4 regions of the Paenibacillus sonchi genome follow, and region 3 is predicted to be linked to each of the others. Evidence: riboswitches for the same ligand, from Rfam matches in the RefSeq annotation. Region 3 holds a riboswitch; each other region holds the start of a gene.
What was found. A riboswitch is a leader RNA that binds a small molecule or an ion and turns the genes downstream of it on or off. The one in region 3 is predicted to bind cyclic di-GMP.

Region 1 (4,997 bases), 740 kb from region 3:
GCAACGTCTTCTCCAAAGAGCAGATCGAGGGAACCGGCTTTGAATACCATTCGGTCGGACGCCCGCAAATGGGGGGCCTCAGCGGCTACTCCCCCAGCGTAGCCGGCGCGGTCTAGGCTGTATCTGCCGCCAAACAAGCGGCCATGCCGGATCTTTAGCAGGGGGCTTCGCCTGCGGGTGAAGCAGCTTGGGCGAACTAATTCCACTGGCTCGTTTTCCAGTGGAAATGCTGCCGGGGAAGCTGTTAAGGGAGGAACGGAGAGGAATTTTGGAACTGTAGGAGCGAATGCGTCCGCCTTTGTCTGCGGATTTCCACCTCGAACAGCGGTTTATATCAAGAAATCTGCAGACAACAGCGGCCGGAAGTCCAAACATTCCTTGGAGAGACTCCCGTAACAGCCGACCTGAAGTATTGTCACGCAACATAATGCGTCAGTGACATTCCTGCCTTTCATGCGTAAGCCACCCGGCAGCAGCTCACAATAACAATCCGATATTTACGCGACAACACATAAATAGGAGGGTTCACTTATGAAACTGGTACTTCTATCTGGCGGTTCTGGTAAACGGCTCTGGCCTTTGTCCAACGATTCCCGTTCCAAGCAATTTCTGAAGGTGCTGCAAAGCCCGGCGGGCGAACCGGAATCCATGGTGCAGCGGGTATGGAGACAACTTCAGGAGACAGGCATGGCGGATTCCTCGTATTTGGCTACCGGCCGCAGCCAGGTCGAAATGATTCAGAGCCAGCTCGGCGCAGAGGTGCCAATCATTGTGGAGCCGGAACGCCGCGATACCTTCCCGGCCATTGCTCTGACTGCAGCTTACCTGTATTCAATCGCAGGGGTGTCTCCAAGGGAGACTGTGGCTATTCTGCCCGTCGATCCGTATGTGGAGGCATCATTTTTTGAAACCGTCGTCCAGCTTGAGGCCACGATGCAGGAAAGCGGCGCAAATCTGGCGCTGATGGGCGTAGTCCCTGAGCTTGCCTCCGAGAAATACGGCTATATTATTCCTACCAGCGATGAAGCAGCGGCAAGCGGCTATATGCAGGTGAGCCATTTCCAGGAGAAGCCGGACCGCGCACAGGCCGAAGAGCTGATCAGCCGGGGGGCACTGTGGAACTGCGGAGTATTCGCTTTCCGCCTGGGCTATCTGCTGGATATTCTGCAGCGCAAAGGTCTGCCTTTGAACTATGAGGAACTGCAGAAGCAGTATAAACTGCTGTCGTCCATCAGCTTTGACTACGAAGTGGTGGAAAAAGAGGAGAATATCGTCGTTCAGCCTTACGCCGGGTTCTGGAAGGATCTTGGCACATGGAATACCCTCACCGAGGAAATGAGCAGCAACCACGTGGGCAAAGGCTTCGTGACCGCCGATTCCGAAGGGACCTGCCTGATCAATGAACTGGACATTCCGGTCACAGTAATCGGAGCAAAGGACCTGATTATCGCAGCCAGCCCGGACGGCATTCTCGTGACCCACAAAACGGAAAGCCCACGCATCAAGGAAGTGCTGAAGTCTTTTGAACAAAGACCGATGTACGAGGAGCGCCGCTGGGGCCACTATAAGGTCATTGATTATGTGAAGTACGATGAGGGCAATGAAGTGCTGACCAAGCGGATTTTTATCTCCGAAGGCAAAAATATCAGCTACCAGCTGCATCACAAACGCAGTGAAATCTGGACAATTGTCAGCGGCGAGGCAAGCATTGTGCTGAATGAGAAGATGCATAATGTGAAGGCAGGGGATGTAGTCCGCATACCGGAAGGGACAAAACATGCCATTCTGGCGCTGACGGATGTGGAGTTCATTGAGGTGCAGACCGGCTCGGAGCTGGTGGAAGAAGACAATATCCGCATTACACTGGAGTGGGAAGACATCGCTCTGCAGCAGTTTATTTCGTAAAAAAATGCGCCGAAGGCGCTGTCGAATCCGGCGAAACCTTCCCGGGTCATGTCGATTTCAGGTTTCAAGCTAGGGCTAAATAATCTATTTACCCAATTGTTACAATTCCAAAACAGGTATTAAGAACCATTTATTAAGGAAAGTTCATTAATGCTCTAAACTAAAAATTTAATAGAGACGATACTTACGGTAAGAGGGATAAATCCTTCCACTACGACAAAGGCAAACCTAATCGAAAGATAGGGACGCAAAGCTATAGGGCCTCCGAAAGAGTGGCAGCCTGGCTACCGAAAGGAAGATGAATTTTGACAACTTACCGTAAGTCGCGTCTGGTGTCCATCATGTTAACTATTGCCCTGTTTCTGACTGCAGTGCCGTTTGGCCTGGGGAGCGCGCCATCGACGGCAGCTGCTGCCTCGAGTTCCTCAGCCCCGGTTAATCCCAATGCATCACCTGCTGCTGTCAAGCTGCTTGACGATCTAAACGCTATTTCAGGAAAAGGTATTATTACCGGCCAGCATGACTATCTGGAGAGCCCGGATGAATTCAGCAACAGGCTGAAGTGGACGAGCGGAAAGTACGCGGCCCTTCACGGCTACGAGCTTGGCTTAATCAGCGGCCAGTCGGAAAGCACTGGAGCAGCACAGCGCAGAAATGTGGTGAACAGTGCGATCAACTGGTACAAAAATGGCGGCATCGTCGCGATGACCTTCCATGAGCAGCTGCCCGGCACTTCGTACCAATGGGCGAATGTGCAGAGGACGCTTAGTCAAGCGGAATTCAACAAGTATGTAACACCGGGAACGGCTCAATACAAAAGCCTGATCGCCGATCTGGACAAAGTGGCCGTTTCGCTTAAGAGCTTGCGGGACGCTGGTGTTCCAGTCCTATGGAGACCCTACCATGAAATGAACGGCAACTGGTTCTGGTGGGGGAAGAAAAATAATTTTGCGGAACTTTGGAATATTATGTATGACCGTTTCGTAAACGTTCATCAATTAAACAACCTGCTGTGGGTGTGGAACCCCAATGCTCCAAATGCCTCGTCCGATCCTTATGAACTGACCTATCCGGGAGCAGACAAGGTAGACGTTCTCGCAGCAGATATATATAACAATGATTATATGAACAGATATCATGATAGCCTGCTGAGCCTCGCGGACGGCAAACCCATTGCCATTGGTGAAAATGGCGAAATGCCAAGCACCGCCAAGCTGCAGCTCTCCCAGAGACAATGGGTCTATATGATGAACTGGGGAAAGATGCTCTATGAAAACAACAGCACCACTACCATCAAAAACTTTATGAATGACAGTTACACCGTCACACTGGATCAATACAAAGCCGGGCTGGTGGAGTCACCTGCGGCTCCAGCTACTCCGACGGCTACGCCAACACCGGTGCCGACGGCTACACCGACACCAGTGCCGACGGCCACGCCGGCACCAACGGCCACGCCGACACCGGCACCAACGGCAAAGCCTATAGCCACACCGGTACTATCTCCGGATGATGGTATGGTGGTTCTTCCCGGTCTAAATGGTCTTCAGGGAGAATATTTCAAGAATATGACGCTATCGGGTACACCTGTACTCGTGCGTAACGACGCTGCGGTTAACTTCAACTGGCGCCTGAGCGCTCCGGTATCTTCACTGGGTGTGGATTATTTCTCGGTCCGCTGGACCGGGCTGATCAAACCGTCGTACAGCGAGACTTACACGATTTCCACGACTTCAGACGATGGTATCCGCGTCTGGATTGACGGTACAGCTGTAATCGACAGTTGGACTAAGCAGAGCGGAACTGAACGTACCGGAAATATCACCTTGAAGGCAGGGCAGCTCTACGATATCAAAGTCGAGTATTACGAAAATGCAGGCGATGCCAACATTCGTCTGATGTGGCAGAGCACCAGCCAGACCAAAGCTACAGTTCCAACAAGCGCTTTGTACGTCAAGACCTCAGCCAGCACAAGTCAAGCATTGCTGGCAGCTGCACCAACACCGGTAGCAACCCCGGCACCAACACCGGTAGCAACCCCGGCACCAACGCCGGCAGCAACCCCGGCGCCAACCCCGGCAGCAACGCCGGTAGCAACCCCGGCAGTAACGCCGGTAGCGACTCCGGCGCCAACGCCGGTAGCGACTCCGGCAGCAACGCCGGAACCTGCACTGGCACCGATGCCGGAACCGGCGTCGGCTCCAGCGCCAGCAGCGGCACCAGCAGCAGCGCCTGCTGATAACGGACTGCAGGGTGAATATTTCAGCAACATGCAGCTGTCTGGTGCTCCGGCAGTTGTACGCACCGATGCTGTGCTCGATTTCAACTGGCGGCTGGGTTCGCCGGATGCTGCAATCGGCACCGATTTCTTCTCGGTACGGTGGAGCGGCAAGATCAAACCGCTGTATAGCGAAACCTATCAGATCTATACAACATCAGATGATGGTGTCCGCGTTTGGGTCAATGGCACTCTTGTGATTGACAGCTGGATGAAGCAGAGCGGAACCGAACGCACAGGAAGCATAAGCCTGCAAGCCGGGCAATTATATGATATCAAAGTGGAGTATTACGAGAACCAAGGGGATGCAAGAGCGCGGCTGATGTGGGAAAGTCCAAGCCAAGTCAAAGAGACGGTTCCTGCCAGCGCCCTTTTCCTTCCTTCCGCTTCCTAAAGAAATACTGCTGAATTCATCCCGAACGCCGATACTCGTTAAGACGTTACAATATTAATCCTAAAAGTCCAATAGCCCTGCTTATCGGCAGGGCTACTAAGCTATAGTCCTTCTATGCTGCATACTGGTCGAACTTTAAGTTCACCCGTGTGCGGATTGGAAGCCACCTACGGCTGGAGAGAGGAGATTACATTGAACACTTACCGCAAGTACCGGCTTTTTATTACGATCCTGCCTATTATGTTTATCCTTTCCTTGCTGCCCTGGAGTGAGGCGCGCAGTCTTTCTATTGAACGGAATGTGGTCATTCCCCCGGAGGCGGTCACACCGGTGAATCCATCGGCTTCACAGGAAGCTGCCGATCTGCTGGATTATCTGGTTGATCTCGGAGGAAAGGGCATAATCTCCGGCCAGCATGAC
Region 2 (4,997 bases), 2.2 Mb from region 3:
TATTAACGTTCCCCTGTCAAGAAATAAACAGGCAGCGGCAAAAAGCGCCGGGATGCCATCTTGCGCCGGCTGCCGTACTCACCCTGTAACCGCCTCCTTACTAGACTATATTCACATTGTAGATGAGATTATTAGAATATAGTTAGCACAATGCTAATATGGAATAGCACAATCTGAATGTGAGAGATTCACTACAGCAAAAAAAGCCCAAGCGATTGTCAGCTAACCGCTCAGGCTTGGACTTGGACGTTCTATGCGGTTCAGTGGTGTTCCGCTCAGGGCTTCTGTCCGAAAGGACAGTTCACAGCTTCTCGCTAACGGCTCCGTCCGCTGCGATCACGGCATTGAACGAGAGCTGGTTCATCCGCTTAATGGTATCTTTATTGTAGGCCTCACCCATAAAATTCGGCTGACCGCCGGTAATTTTGACCGGTGTAATCCGGCTCTTCACCCTATTATTGCTGATCTCAAAGTTCACCAGCATAGAATGAATGGTCTTGTCGCCGCCGCGTGTGGACCGGTTGAACACAAAATTGCCCAGTGAATAATAGATCGGCTTATGCTTGTAATATTCGATCCCCATCAGGCAGTGGCTGTGCGCGCCGATAATGATATCCGCACCGCTGTCGATCATCTGCTTCGCCAGATTGCGGGCGTATGGCTCAGGGTAATCCTTAAACTCATTGTTCCAGTGGATGTACACGATGGTATAATCGTTTTCTTTGGCCGATTTCTTGATGGCCCCCAGCATGGGCTCAGGCGTATAGGCCGAAGCTGCACCCGGATTGTTTTTTCCTGCATACCAGGACGGGCTGGAGAGCACGCGGCTTACCCCAAGTATGGCGATTTTTTGGTTTTTTACCGTTTGGACATAGGGCCGGAAAGCTTCATTGCTGTTTTTCCCCGCTCCGGTATGGCCGATCTTGTATTTATCCAGATGAACCAGCGTATCCAGCATGGCATCCTGTCCAAAATCAAGAATATGATTATTGGCCAAGGTCACGCCATCGATCCCGGCAGCATTCAGCCCCGCCAGTGCCGCCGGTTTGGAGCGGAAAGCAAAGGTTTTCTCTGCCGCCTTACCTCTAACCGATACGGGTGTCTCCAAGTTGGCAAAAGCTATATCTGCTTTTTTCAGGGCAGGTGCTACCTTCGCAAAAGGAAAGTTGACTCCATACTTGGCGATCTGATCGCCGACAAATCCATCCAGCAAAATATCTCCGGCAAAAGCAAGGTTAATCTTCTCCTGCGGGGAAGCCTCTTGACTGAAAGCTGCCTGCCCGGGAATCAGCAAAAACAATACTAAAGTGATGACTGCAAATCTGCGCAAAATCTTAGACCCCTCTCTCTTAATCTGCCAATTATTCTACTATAATAGAGGGAAAAATCCAAATTAAGGGTTGGTATGCTGCTGGGGTTCTGATTTCTGCTAGATTCGCGCCTTTTTAAGCACGGCCCGGAAACAGTTAAGTCCGCCCCACTGCTCTGTCCGTACAGCATCTGCAGGAAGCTTGAAATCCGTCTCGCCCCAGTACTCAAATCCGGCCTGCAGCAGCACTTCATTCATGCGCAGCAGATTAACCGTGGGGTAATCAAAAGTCAGTACAAGCAGCCCCTCCCCATTCAGTGTGCGGTGAAATTCCCTTACGGCCCGCACGGAATCCTCCAGGGACAAATGCTCCAGGACCGAGATACAGAATATAGTATCAAAGCTTTCATTCTCATAAGGCAACGCGGTCAGATTAGCCTGGGCCAGATTCAGGCGGGTGGTCCGCCTGGCTTCTACCAGCCGTGCCGCTTCCTCGCCGATGTCGCTGGCAATCTCCTGAATAATCGCATCCCGGGAGAGAATCCGCGCATCGATATCGCAGGCATGAACCTCCGCGCTGTAACCGGCAAGGTAGAACTTGAGCGGATGGGAGATTCCGCAGGCAGCATCCAGCACCACATCATGGGAGGAAACAAAATTCGTGCACCATTCGTATTCATAAGGCCGGCTCCACCAGGATTCCGGCAAATCATAAATCAGCTTCTCGCGGCGGGCATCGGCATTCACAAAAAAACGGGAAACATACGGATGTGTTGGCATGGCCAGGACTCCTTTTAAAGGAAATTCGGTAGTGAGAGTATATTCAAAAATCGCTGTTTCATGCCAAACCTTACACTGTGATCATCTACAGTTGCTTGACCATAAGCACATGCGGAATGCCATCCTCCATGAAAACCGGCGAACTCGTTACATACCCCAGCCGCTGATAAAAGCCCTCGGCCTGCTTCTGGCCATGCAGCTTGGCTTGCCGGTGCCCCCGTTCAACCGCCATTTTTTCCAGCGTATCGATTATAACGGACCCCAGTCCGCTTTTGCGGTAAGGAGCGCTCAGGCAAATCCGTTCAAGCTTAGCCCACCCTTCCACACTCCTTAGTCTGGCCGTTCCCACAGGAAGCTCTCCCTGATAGAGCAATATATGCTCCGCGTGTTTTTCATGATCATCAAATTCATCTGCCAGCGCCACGCCCTGCTCCTCCACAAACACTTCCTGCCTGATTCTGAAAGCCTCCTGCAATTGTTCTTCGGTGGTCACCCGCTCTACCCGCATGTTCGATCCCGCTCCTTCATTATATCTGCTTAATGCCTGCCCAGAAGATCTCCCAGATATCCTTCAGGCGCCGCCCGAATTCCTCCTGATTATAAAAAAACATCTGCATGGCAATGCCAAATCCAACCTTACAGGCTGAATGCATTCCGCCGACCGGTAGCCATTTAATCTATATAAATATATAATTAAATATTGTAAATTAGTGACTTTAGTACTAAAATAAAGGTTGCAAAAGTTTATATATTTGAATTTTTAACTATGATTCCTTTGTCGATTTCTGTCGGGTTAAACCCCTGATTTCGGCTAATCATTGATCCATTTCATAACGGCAAACTATCTGAAAGGATAGGACGCAAAGCAATGGGCCTAAAGATGTGAACCTCACCATCCATGGCTGCCAGGCTGCCAAGAAGACGCTGAACTGTGCGGGTATCCGTTCAGGGTACCGTATCTGCCTGCCCGGGATACTCTTATGTCCAAATGCCCATTGATTATATAAAAAGGAGCCAAACGCAATGCCACAGCGCATCACCGAGAAAAACGGCATTATTATTGTCCAGAACAACCAGTTCTACATTACCTCCCCGCTGCCCGGCGGCAAGCCGGCAACCCTCTCCGCTATCCCGCCTGTTGTGCTGGAGCTTAATCATCAGCCGGTAGCTGGTCCCGTACCCGTTGTATCCTCCGACCGGGTTACCTGGTCCATACAAGAACCGCCTCCCTATGAGATCACCGTCTCCGACGATAAACTCCAAGCCTTCCTTATCCTAAACCGTGTGGAACAGTATAAATGGAATCTGGTGAACAGCCCGGCGTCGAGCCATCTCGCGGTAAGGGCTGAAATGGACTCTTCCGCTCTGCTGTCCACCCTCGGGATTGAACAGATTATTGCCGATTTGGAGAAAAAATCGATTTCGCAAAACCTGAATATCCCCGCAATCTATGCGGAATTGAATCATCCGACCCATCTGCCGGTTTGTGTGGCGGAAGGCAGGCCGCCTGCTCCAGGCGAAGATGCCAAGCTTGTTTTGTTTTTTCCCGGGCTTGCCGGAAACCCTTTCAATCCCTTAGATGAGGCTGCGGATTCCCCCGATCAACTCCGGATTCCCTGTGCCCGGAAAGGCGATGTCATTGCCCGCAAGCACCTCCCCCGCGACGGTGTACCCGGGTACGATGTATACGGCAGTATTCTGCCCGCCGCACCTCCCCGGGATATCATAGTTGTCGCCAAAGAGGGCACTCTGCTGCTGCCAAGCCATGAAATTACAGCCCTTACAGAAGGCCGGCCCCGTGTGACCGGCACAAATGTCAAAACTTTCGATATCACAACCGCATATACCGTTCCAGGCTGTGTGAACCGCCATACAGGCAATATCGTCTTCTCCGGCGATGTAATTGTACACCAGGACGTGGAAGACAACTCGATCATCGAGTCTTTAGGGAATGTGTATGTAAGCGGCAATGTCCATAATTCTACCATTACGGCAACAGGCAGTATTTATATACTGGGCAAAGTAGGCAACAGCCAGTTGTATTCAGGCTCCTTCGGCGTAACCTACAACCGTCTCTATCACCTCTCCGAGAAGCTGATCGAAGAAGTCAACCTCTTGCGGGAAGCCTCCAGACTGCTGACCTACGAATTACAGTCCCGACAGCAGACGGTAAAGTTCGGGCAAGTCATTCTGCTGCTCATGGAGACTAAATATAAGAAGATTCCCGTCCTGACCCGTGATCTGGAGTCCATAGTTGCCGGCATTAAATATACCTCTCATCCGGACAACAGCCAGCTGCAGCGGATTCTGGACATTTTCTTACGGCCAGCCCAGTTCATCGATGCCTTTAATGATGCCTTGCTGGTGTCGTTATTGAAATTGCTGAAGGATCTCTATACCGGGGTAGCCCGCATGGAGGAATCCAATGTCTGCGTTGACATCCCCGAATGCCATAACACCATCATCAAATCAAGCGGCGATATTTGCATTCGCAAGGACGGGACCCTGCAAAGCGATCTGCTCTCCCTGGCAGACATCACTTTCTTGCTGCCGGAGGCAGTCTGCCGGGAATCACAGCTGGAGGCCGGCGGAACCCTCACTGCACCAATAGTAAGCGGCGAATCAGGCGCCCATTCATTGCTAAAAGCCGGCCGCAAAATCAGTGTCCGCAAAATGGACGCAGGCAGAGTAACCGTCGGCAGCCATTCCCAAGAGATTACCGGGCCCGCCGAGGACATGATCTTCACCCCGCAGAATCTCAGCGGAGGGGCGGAGTGAGCGGAGGGAGAACGGGTACGAGGAAGTCTCTGCAGCCTAATAAAACCAAGACTCAAACAGACGGTTCACCGGCTGATAAATGATCATTACCAGATACAGCGGGCTGGGGACTTTGATCTTGTTGAGCGAA
Region 3 (4,997 bases):
ATTACCTTCATGAGCGAGGACAACATTCTGATCACTCACCGCATTGTCGATGCTTCTGCAAAAAATGCTGCGGGAGAAGTGGTCTATCGTACAAAAGGCGATAACAATGATGCTGTCGATATGACGCCTGTCAGTTCGGGGAATGTTGTAGCCGAGTATACCGGTGTCACCGTTCCTTATATAGGATATGCCATGAATTTTGCCGCCTCCAAAGCCGGCAGTGTGGTCCTGATGATTGTGCCCGGACTGCTGCTCCTGCTCTATGCACTCTACAGCTCTTGGAAGGCGCTGACCGCCCTTGAGAAAAAAACACCGCGCTCCCCCAAACGCCGCCGGGAACTGACATACAGTCCTGAACAGATTGTCCGCTTCCGCCTACGAAACGGAAGATACAATAATTCATTTATCAACAGCTACACAAATCAGAGGAGGAATTCGAATATGGGTATCAAAAAAACATTGGGTCTTGGCATCGCATCGGCAGCACTCGGTTTGTCCTTGATTGGCGGAGGGACCTTCGCATACTTTAGTGATACTGCAACAAGTACGGCTACCTTCGCAGCAGGCACACTGGATCTGAACTCCGATCCTTCCGTAATCGTGGATATCCAAAACCTGAAACCGGGCGACACCGTAACCAAAACTTTTAAGCTTAAAAATGACGGAACCTTAGATATCGGCTCGATTCTGCTGAAAACCACCACTGAGGTTACAGATACCCTCGGCGACAACAACGGTGTCGATCTCAGCAAATTCATCAAGGTTAAATTTCTGAAGAACAACGATAAAGGAACGATTCTCTCACCGGAAGTTGTGGTGTATGAAACTACACTGGACGCCCTGAAGGGTCAAACCCCGGATCTGGTCAACAATACCGGATGGGATCAAATTCTCACTGAAGCTGACGGCATCAAAGCACAGAGCAGCGACAGCTTTACGGTCAAGTTCGAATTCGTGGATACTGGCGAAGCACAAAACTATTTCCAAAAGGATAAGCTGAAGCTGACCTGGAATTTCGAAGCCAAACAAGGCCCCAAAAAGGATTACTAATTCATAGCGGACTGCATTTTCTGAAGCAGCCTATCCTGATTCCGGATCCGGAAGCAGATTAGGCTGTTTTCCCTTGTACCAATGATTTTTGTCCGTTGTAAGGAAATTTGTTATACTGACAAGTGGAAACGGCTCTGCGTCTTACGGGCGGCACCCGTTTCGGCGAGAAATATGAGGATGATTATTGGCGTTAACCGTAAAATCCTTATATTTTAACAAAAAGTACGGAGGGGCGTTGTAATCGTGCCGGATAATATGGGAAGTCGCATCCACCATCTCCGTCTGGAAAAAGGCTGGTCCTTATCCGAACTGGCGGACAAGGCTGATGTTGCGAAATCATACTTAAGCAATGTAGAAAGAAATATCCAATCCAACCCCTCAATCCAATTTATCGAAAAAATCGCTGACGCGCTCCAGGTTTCCATCCACAGTCTGCTCTATGGCGAACCTTCGGATGCTGATGAATCCTCCCTGGACGGCGAATGGTTCCGGCTTGTTCAGGAAGCCATGGCCTCAGGTATAAGCAAGAGGGAATTCAAAGAGTTTCTCGATTACCAAAAATGGCGGCTGGAGCAGAAGGATCAATAATGGCGGTCGTCCGCAGGCTCCAGCGATACAGAAAAGGGCACAGCTTATGATTGCTGTGCCCTTTTCTGTATGTATTTCCATCATAATAAACGCCTCTACATCGCCTGCAATGCTGTTTTTTCGTTTAAAAACCGGCGGATTTCATCCGCCTCGATCCCTGCCTTCTTGGCCGACATCAGCAAATACACCCATTCTAAATCCAGATCACCCGTCAGCAGTTCTCCGTCATTCCCCTGGTTGGACTTATCCAAGAATATCTCCTCCTAGAAATTATGCGTCCCCAGGCAGTCCGGCCGTCGTAGTAGCTGCAGCATCTCTACAGTAGACCCGAGACTTTGTGTCCCTGCCTTTCGGCAGGTTTACCCTTTACTGGACCCTTTACATGAAAGGATCTGGTTAGAAACCATGAAACCGTTATCCGCAATAACATTATACAAGATCTTACACGAAAAGTGTGTCGTTATTTGGAAAATTTTTTATGCTAAGTAGTGCAAAAGAATAGCTTTTTTTGCTAACCTTTGTCCAAAAAATATGTCTTAAGGAGCTGTTGATGAACATTTCCGGTTTATACATAGGTCATTGTTACTGGTTGAACCGGCTGCAAATCCTGATTCTGCAACCAATATCCGTTCTTCATCATTTCCGGACTGAATCATGCCGTTTTGCGAACGGATTCCCCGAAAGTATGAATTGATTACACGTCTTGAAAGTAGCACAATAAGATGTGAAATGAAACCGTAAACATCGCAGCTCCACTGGGCGCTCAAGCCACATGCGGCCACGTGGAGTTCATCCGTTAGGAGGATGTATTCATGGCAGTTAAAGAGCCCTATAACGAATCCATTTGGAGTAAGTATCACGGCCCCAATCTGGGCTATATTCAAGAGAAATATGAGCAATTCGTTAAAGATCCCTCTTCAGTAGAACATCATTACCGTGATCTATTTACTGTTTCCGGCCCTCCTCCGCTTGCTCCGGATGCCGTACCGGCCCCGCAGCCGGCTCTTTCGGGAGGCACCGAGTGGCTGAGAAAGGCCGTAAGAGCTTCCAAGCTAATCGCCAATATTCGTATATATGGCCATATGGCCGCCAATATTGATCCGCTTGAGCAGGGGAATAACCCTATGGCGAAATGGCTGGATTATGAAACCTATGATCTCACCCGCGAGGACCTGATCGCTATGCCCGCCTCGCTGATCTGGGAGAATGCGCCGGCGGATGTTCATACCGCCTGGGACGCGGTTCACCGGATGCTCCGGGCTTATACGCAGACTATCGCCTACGAATTCGGGCATGTGCACGACGAACAGGAGCTGCGCTGGCTGAACAGCCAGGCAGAGTCCACAAGCTCTCCGGCCCCTCTGAATAATGCCGAGCGCAAGGAGCTGCTGAACCGCCTGATCCAGGTAGAGCAGTTCGAGACCTTCCTGCATAAAACCTTTGTCGGCCAAAAACGCTTCAGCCTGGAAGGCAATGATGCGCTGGTGCCTATGCTGGACGAGATTGTCCGTGCCGCCGCACATGATGGTGCGGAACATATCCTGATGGGTATGGCCCACCGCGGACGCCTGAATGTGCTGGCTCATATTCTCGGAAAGCCCTACGATATTATTTTCTCGGAATTTCATCATTCTCCCAACAAGGAGCTGTTCCCTTCCGAAGGCTCCATGGGCATTAACTACGGCTGGACGGGTGACGTGAAATACCATCTGGGCGCAGACCGTGCCGTGCGCGAAGGCGAGACTGTCCGCACCCGCATTACACTGGCGAACAACCCGAGCCATCTGGAATTCGTCAACCCGGTTGTTGAAGGTTTTGCCCGCGCAGCTCAAGAGGACCGGAATTCTCCGGGACTGCCGCAGCTCGACACGAACAAGGCCATGGCTGTGCTGATGCACGGGGATGCTGCTTTTCCTGGTGAAGGCATTGTCGCAGAAACGCTCAACATCGGCAAACTTAAAGGGTATTCCAATGGCGGTACCGTGCATATTATCGTCAATAACCGGATCGGATTCACCACTGAAAGTGAAGATTCCCGTTCCACCCATTATGCCAGCGATCTGGCCAAAGGCTATGAAATTCCGATCGTCCACGTGAATGCCGATGATCCGGAGGCCTGCATCGCCGCCGTCCGTCTGGCCAGCGCTTACCGCAGCCAGTTCAAGAAGGATTTCGTCATTGACCTGATCGGCTACCGCCGCCACGGCCATAATGAAATGGACGATCCGGAGACTACCCAGCCGATTGTATACGGCAAAGTGCGCAACCACCCTACTGTGTACCGGGTCTATGCAGAACGCCTGCAGCGGGACAATATCATCACGGCAGATGATGTGAAGCAGATGAACCTTGAAGCGGAGAAAGTGCTGCAGCAAGCCTACGAACTGATGAAGGATGGCAAGCACAAAAACGGTGAAACCAAGACCTCCGTTCCGGTACAGAGTGAAGCCTCCCAGCCGCAATCTACGGCAGTGCAGCTGGAACAGCTGCAGAGAATCAACCGCGAGCTCCTGACAGTACCGGACGGCTTCAAGGTCTATCCGAAGCTGGAGCGGATTCTGCAGCGCCGCAAGGATGCGCTGAATGACGGGGAACGGATCGACTGGGCCCTGGCCGAGACACTGGCCTTTGCCACCATCCTGAAGGATGGCACACCGATCCGGTTAAGCGGCCAGGATTCCCAGCGCGGCACCTTTGCGCACCGCCATCTGGTGCTGCACGACAGCGAGACGGGCGGATTGTTCTCCCCGCTGCACCAGCTTAGCGATGCCAAAGCTTCCTTCGGGGTGTACAACAGTCCGCTCTCGGAGGCCTCGGTACTTGGCTACGAATACGGCTACAATGTTTTCGCACCCGAAACCCTCGTGATCTGGGAAGCACAGTATGGCGACTTCGCCAATGCCGCACAGGTAATCTTTGACCAGTTCATTGCTGCCGGGCGCGCCAAATGGACGCAGCGCAGCAATCTGACGATCCTGCTGCCGCATGGCTATGAAGGGCAGGGGCCTGAGCATTCCAGCGCGCGGCTGGAGCGGTATTTGCAGCTCTCCGCAGAGGAGAACTGGACCGTGGCGAACCTAAGCTCCGCCGCACAATATTTCCACCTGCTGCGCCGCCAGGCCGCCTTGTGCGGCAAGAGCGATGCCCGCCCGCTCGTGATCATGGCCCCCAAGAGCCTGATCCGCAACCCGCGCAGCACTTCCTCCGGAGCCGAGCTGGCTTCGGGCGAATTCCAGCCTGTACTGCCAGAACCGCTTCTCGGCGGCAACCCCGGCGGAGTCAAACGGCTGGTGGTGTGCAGCGGCAAGGTGACTCTGGATCTGCAGACCGAGCTGGAGGCTGGCAAAGACCAGGACTGG
Region 4 (4,997 bases), 830 kb from region 3:
TAAGCTTCCAGACGTTTGTCGAATTCTTCCTCCGTTTCACCGAACCGCATGACATGAATCGCTTCCGGATCAAAATAAAGGCCGATTTCGCTGCCGACCTCCGCTTTGCGCGTGGAATGAACCAGCCACTCATGGCCGGATTCGTCGTAGCAGCTGATCTCGTAGTGCACACCCCGGAACAGCTGGGAATCCACGCGCACGCGCAGCTTGCCCTGTTCCAGCGCGGCAATCTCCAGGTCCTCGGGACGGATAACGATCTCCACCGCTTCATTGCGTCTTAGCCCTGCATCGACACATTCGAACCGGTGGCCGTTGAACTCCACCAGGTAGTCTTCGATCATGACGCCCGGCACAATATTCGACTCCCCGATGAAATCGGCCACGAAGCGGTTGATCGGCTCATCATAAATATCATTGGGCGTCCCGCTCTGCTCGATCCGTCCGCCGTTCATGACAAAGATCCAGTCCGACATCGCCAGCGCTTCTTCCTGGTCATGGGTCACAAAAATAAAGGTAATGCCCAGACGCTGCTGCATTTCCCGCAGAATATACTGCATCTCTGTACGCAGCTTCAAGTCCAGCGCCGACAGCGGCTCATCCAGCAGCAGCACCTGCGGCTCATTCACGATGGCGCGGGCAATCGCCACACGCTGTCTTTGTCCGCCGGACATTTCATTGATAGCACGCTGCTCGTAACCTACCAGGTTCACGAAGCGCAGCGCTTCCTGCACCTTGTGCGTGATCACATCTTTCTTAAGCTTCTTGATGCGCAGTCCGAAAGCCACATTCTCAAATACGTTCAGGTGCGGAAACAGCGCATAGTCCTGAAATACCGTATTGACCTGCCGCTCGTTGGCGGGAATGTGGTTGATGATTTGGCCGTTGAGATAAATAGAGCCTTTCGTCGGCTCGGCGAAACCGGCAATCAGCCGCAGAATAGTCGTCTTGCCGCAGCCCGAAGGGCCCAGCAAGGTATAGAATTTACCGCGTTCGATCTCGAAGCTGACGCCTTTTAATACAGGCTCTTCGTCGTCGTATTGTTTGATCACCTGGTCAAAGGAAATAATAGTGCCTTCCGGGGTAGCTATAGCTGACAACCTCCCTTACCTTATGTAATACAATCTATTTTACCCGCTTCTTGCGGGGGACAATCGAAGCGGGCCGGCTCAGCGTGTGTGCAAGCGACAATTCCTCCCATTCTTCGACAACCTTCCATAATATATAGCATAACGGATTAGTCCTATATATGCGATAGCATACACTGTTAAAAGCAGTCTGGAATCTTAACAAGTTCGTAAAATTTAAGAACCTCCCGGACTGTTTTGCGGTGCTATAATGAAAACGGCTGAAATTCATTTCATTTTAACCAACCTGAAAGAAGATGACCTCCAATGAACGAAGGATTGCAGGACCGTCTGGAGAAATTCGGACTGTCTTTATATATGATACGTGTTACTCTGGCAGCTTCACTCTCCTGGCTGGCAGTACATACGCTGTATGGGGACAGCTATTTATACTTCGCCCCGCTGGCGGCGATTCTGATTACACAGGGGAGCGTCAAGGCCTCTCTGGAAAAAGGGGTTTACCGCATGACCGGCATTGTGCTCGGCGGCATTGTCAGCCTGGTTGTGGGGCGGTTCTTCGATGTAGGAGCCCTTTCCATTCTGCTGATGCTTCTGATCGGCATCGGAGTCGCAACAGCCTGCCGGATCAATATCCAGGCCATCTCCCAGGTCGGTGTAACCTCTGTACTGGCACTCACCTTCTATAATGATCATTATATCGAGTGGCGGGTCGCTGAAACGCTTATCGGTGTAGTCATTGCTCTAATCATCAATATGATTATCGTCCCGCCCAAGGGGTTCGTCAAGGTTAAGGGCTTGGCTCTGGAAGGCGGCCTGCTGCTGGCGGATGCCCTAAGCGGCCAGACCGGCGGCGGACGGGAAGCCATCCAGGCGGGAGACGCCCTGACACGCTCCGCTTCACTGCTGGCGAAGAGCGAGCTGCAGCAGAAGGAGCTGCATTATACCTTAACCCATTACCATTGCCGCAATGAGCTGCGCGGACTGACACAGACAACGGCCCATCTTAAAAAAATCCACTCGTATGTAAAAGAGATTCGTGCGGAAATCGCACTGCTGCCCGCACATTATGCCGCAGCCGACTGGATGGCGGAGGTGGTCACAGCCACCGCAGACTGTATCGCCCTTTACGGGACGAAGACACTGTCGGATGCCGAATGCCAGCGTTCGCTTCCCGAATCGCTGCGCCGGGCGCGCGATCTTCAACTCGCCTGGTTCTCCGAGCTGCAGGGGCAATGCTCCCTCACCTCCATCCGCGATCTCGGCGCGGTGTTCTCCCACCTGAACCGGGTGCTGGAAGAAATCGAGCAAGCCGACTATGTAGTGATGTCAGCCGCGCCGCAAAAGGCTAAAGCCGGAGCCGCACACGCTGTACGCTTCATTCAAAAGGGACTCTCCCACAAGCTTTAAGCTTGGGAGCGTCCTTTTTTAATTTATCGCTCTCATCTCTCACACTATCAGTTTGCCCTCTGTTTCATGCCCCTTTACCCTGCTTCAAGCCCTACATACTGCCGTCCCAGCCTCCTATATTCTCCTGTAAATCTGAAATTCAATATGCGTAATTTAATTATAAATTCATTTTATTTACAAAAAATCAACAATTACCTACATTATTCAATATTTATAGTCAAAATCAATTATTCCAGTTGAAAATTCGCTACTTAAGTACTAGAATTAAGGTTGTTTGCAGAAGTTATTTTTGGACATCGTACCAGTATTGACCACTTTTTTGTCGATTACAGTCGATTTAATTTGTCTCTTACTGAGTATATATCATTGATCTATTCCTAAAGGAAACTGTCCGAAAGGGCAGGACGCAAAGCCATGGGCCTAAGAGCGCAATTGCTGCATTTATGGTCGCCAGGCTGCCAATAGAGACGCCATTTGGTCGGATATCCCGGGATATCGCATCACGGCTCCATGATGTTCTTTTCTGTACAGATACCATTGATTATACGAAAAAGTGAGGTTACGAGAATGCCGCAGCATACCATCGAACGTTCACGGTACGAGTTCATTGCTTCCATGCTTCTTGGGAAGACCGATCTCTTGAATCTTTACTCTGTGGATCCTCAGACGTTTGGCGGAACAGACGAAGCTAAGAATGGTGTCATCATTATCCAGAATAATGAAATCTTCATCACTCCGCCTCTGTCCGGCGGCAAACCGGCTGTAATCTCCGCGATCCATCCTGTTGTGTTGAAGATTAACGGTCAAGTCATCACGGGCCCGACTCCAATTACCTCTGCAGATGACCTCACCTGGGAGATTTGCGAGAAACCGCAATACCAGATTACAGTGTCCGATGATAAGCTCAAAGTATACTTTACCCTTTACCGCGCTGAAAGGTATGCCTGGAATCTCGTCAACAATCCGGCCTCAGCCTTTGTTACTGTCCGCGCGGAGATGAACCGGGAAATGCTGTTATCCACCCTCTCCATAGAACGGATTATAGCCGGATTTGAGAAGAGCCCTATAGTCAGCAGTCTCAATATCCCTGCGCTATACGAGGAGCTGAATAATCCTACCTACCTTCCCGTGTGTATTGCTGAAGGCAAGGCTCCTGTGCCAGGGACAAATGCGAGTCTGGAACTGCTGTTTCAGCAGAAAATAGAGAATCAATTCAAGTCGATGGACGATTCCGCCCAGGAAACAGGCTGCCCGGAATTCTTCATGGTGCAGGAAGGCGAAGTGTTTGCGAAGAAACTGCCCCCACAGAAGGCCTTCCCGGCTTTGATGTATATGGCGGTGTACTTCCGCCGCCGCCGCCGCAGGACCTCACCCTGTTCTCCTCCCCCTGCGCAGCGATGCTTCCGGGCGGGGAGATCAAGGCCTGCCGCAAAGGCAGACCACGCATAACCGGAAGCGGAACCTTTGTAAAAACAATAGATTTCCCCCAAACGTTCCCCGTTCCGCATAGTGACAGTGAAGCCGGAGGTACCCTGATGTTTCCTGGGGATGTTATCGCTGCTCATGATTTAAGCAGGAACACGGTTATTGAGGCTTTGGGCAATGTTTATATTTTTGGTGATGTGCGCAATTCCCGGATCGCTGCTACAGGCAGCATATTTATCAGCGGCAAGGTTGTAGACAGTGAGCTGTACGCCGGGGGATATGGGGCCACACATAACCGCCTGTGCAGCTTCACCGAACTGGTGGCGAAGGAAGTAGCGGGACTGAGGGAAGCCGCCAGACACCTTGCCGAGACGGTCGAGTCAACGGTGCAGACAGTGAAATACGGGCTGGTCATCATGCTGCTGCTGGAGAGTAAATATGCTCATCTTCCCCGTATGATCCGTGACATGCAGGAGCTGTTATCAGGCATGAGTACTGATTATCCTCAGGATACCAAAATCCTGAAGCATCTGATGGAGTTTTTTTGAATCCCGGACAGTTTACCGACCAGATTACCGATGCGGGTATAGGCTCTTTTCTGAGCCTGCTGAAGAACCTGGCCCAGAGCATCTGCCAGATGCAGGAGGAACGGGTCCGGATCGATATCGCCGGGTCACATGACAGTATTATCAAATCCGGCGGGGATGTCCATATTCATGGAGATGGAGTTTCCCGGAGCCAACTGCATTCGGCTGGCGATATTTATTTTGCGAAGAATAGCTCCATGTCTACTGATTCTACCATGGAAGCAGCCGGAACGATTCATGCACGCAGCGTCGGCGGGGAATCCATTGGCAAATCGCTGCTCGTTGCAGGCCGGCAAATCATTGCACATACCATCAGTAATGCTTCTGTGACAATAGGCGGATATTCCCTGGAGATTACTGACCCGATTGAAAATATCGCATTTACGGCCAAAAGCCTGCAACAGAAATACGGGAGAGCGGCATCCTCTTCAAGCGAGTAATCAGCGGAATCCTACATATAGCCTTACCGGAAAAGGTACACATACAGAAAGAC

Region 1: another riboswitch for cyclic di-GMP. It lies ahead of JI735_RS14145 (PA14 domain-containing protein); the one in region 3 lies ahead of JI735_RS10940 (anti-repressor SinI family protein).
Region 2: another riboswitch for cyclic di-GMP. It lies ahead of JI735_RS20185 (FapA family protein); the one in region 3 lies ahead of JI735_RS10940 (anti-repressor SinI family protein).
Region 4: another riboswitch for cyclic di-GMP. It lies ahead of JI735_RS37200 (flagellar assembly protein A); the one in region 3 lies ahead of JI735_RS10940 (anti-repressor SinI family protein).

The regions. Positions count from the first base shown of each region.
Region 1 is NZ_CP068595.1:3,110,939-3,115,935, forward strand. Features, by position in the region: gene JI735_RS14135 (UDP-glucose dehydrogenase family protein) at 1-116, shown strand, start outside; gene JI735_RS14140 (sugar phosphate nucleotidyltransferase) at 532-1,905, shown strand; cyclic di-GMP riboswitch class I at 2,117-2,197, shown strand; gene JI735_RS14145 (PA14 domain-containing protein) at 2,211-4,577, shown strand; gene JI735_RS14150 (glycosyl hydrolase) at 4,725-4,997, shown strand, end outside.
Region 2 is NZ_CP068595.1:4,564,395-4,569,391, reverse strand. Features, by position in the region: gene JI735_RS20200 (CapA family protein) at 302-1,330, opposite strand; gene JI735_RS20195 (class I SAM-dependent methyltransferase) at 1,430-2,089, opposite strand; gene JI735_RS20190 (GNAT family N-acetyltransferase) at 2,175-2,597, opposite strand; cyclic di-GMP riboswitch class I at 2,915-3,007, shown strand; gene JI735_RS20185 (FapA family protein) at 3,113-4,867, shown strand; gene JI735_RS20180 (hypothetical protein) at 4,904-4,997, opposite strand, start outside.
Region 3 is NZ_CP068595.1:2,367,483-2,372,479, reverse strand. Features, by position in the region: partial or broken gene JI735_RS37275 (signal peptidase I) at 1-261, shown strand, start outside; gene JI735_RS10950 (TasA family protein) at 442-1,050, shown strand; gene JI735_RS10945 (helix-turn-helix domain-containing protein) at 1,306-1,638, shown strand; gene JI735_RS10940 (anti-repressor SinI family protein) at 1,734-1,889, opposite strand; cyclic di-GMP riboswitch class I at 1,919-2,012, opposite strand; gene JI735_RS10935 (2-oxoglutarate dehydrogenase E1 component) at 2,451-4,997, shown strand, end outside.
Region 4 is NZ_CP068595.1:1,536,091-1,541,087, forward strand. Features, by position in the region: gene JI735_RS07035 (ABC transporter ATP-binding protein) at 1-1,097, opposite strand, end outside; gene JI735_RS07040 (FUSC family protein) at 1,392-2,492, shown strand; cyclic di-GMP riboswitch class I at 2,865-2,955, shown strand; gene JI735_RS37200 (flagellar assembly protein A) at 3,030-3,941, shown strand; gene JI735_RS37205 (hypothetical protein) at 4,028-4,465, shown strand; gene JI735_RS07055 (hypothetical protein) at 4,462-4,944, shown strand.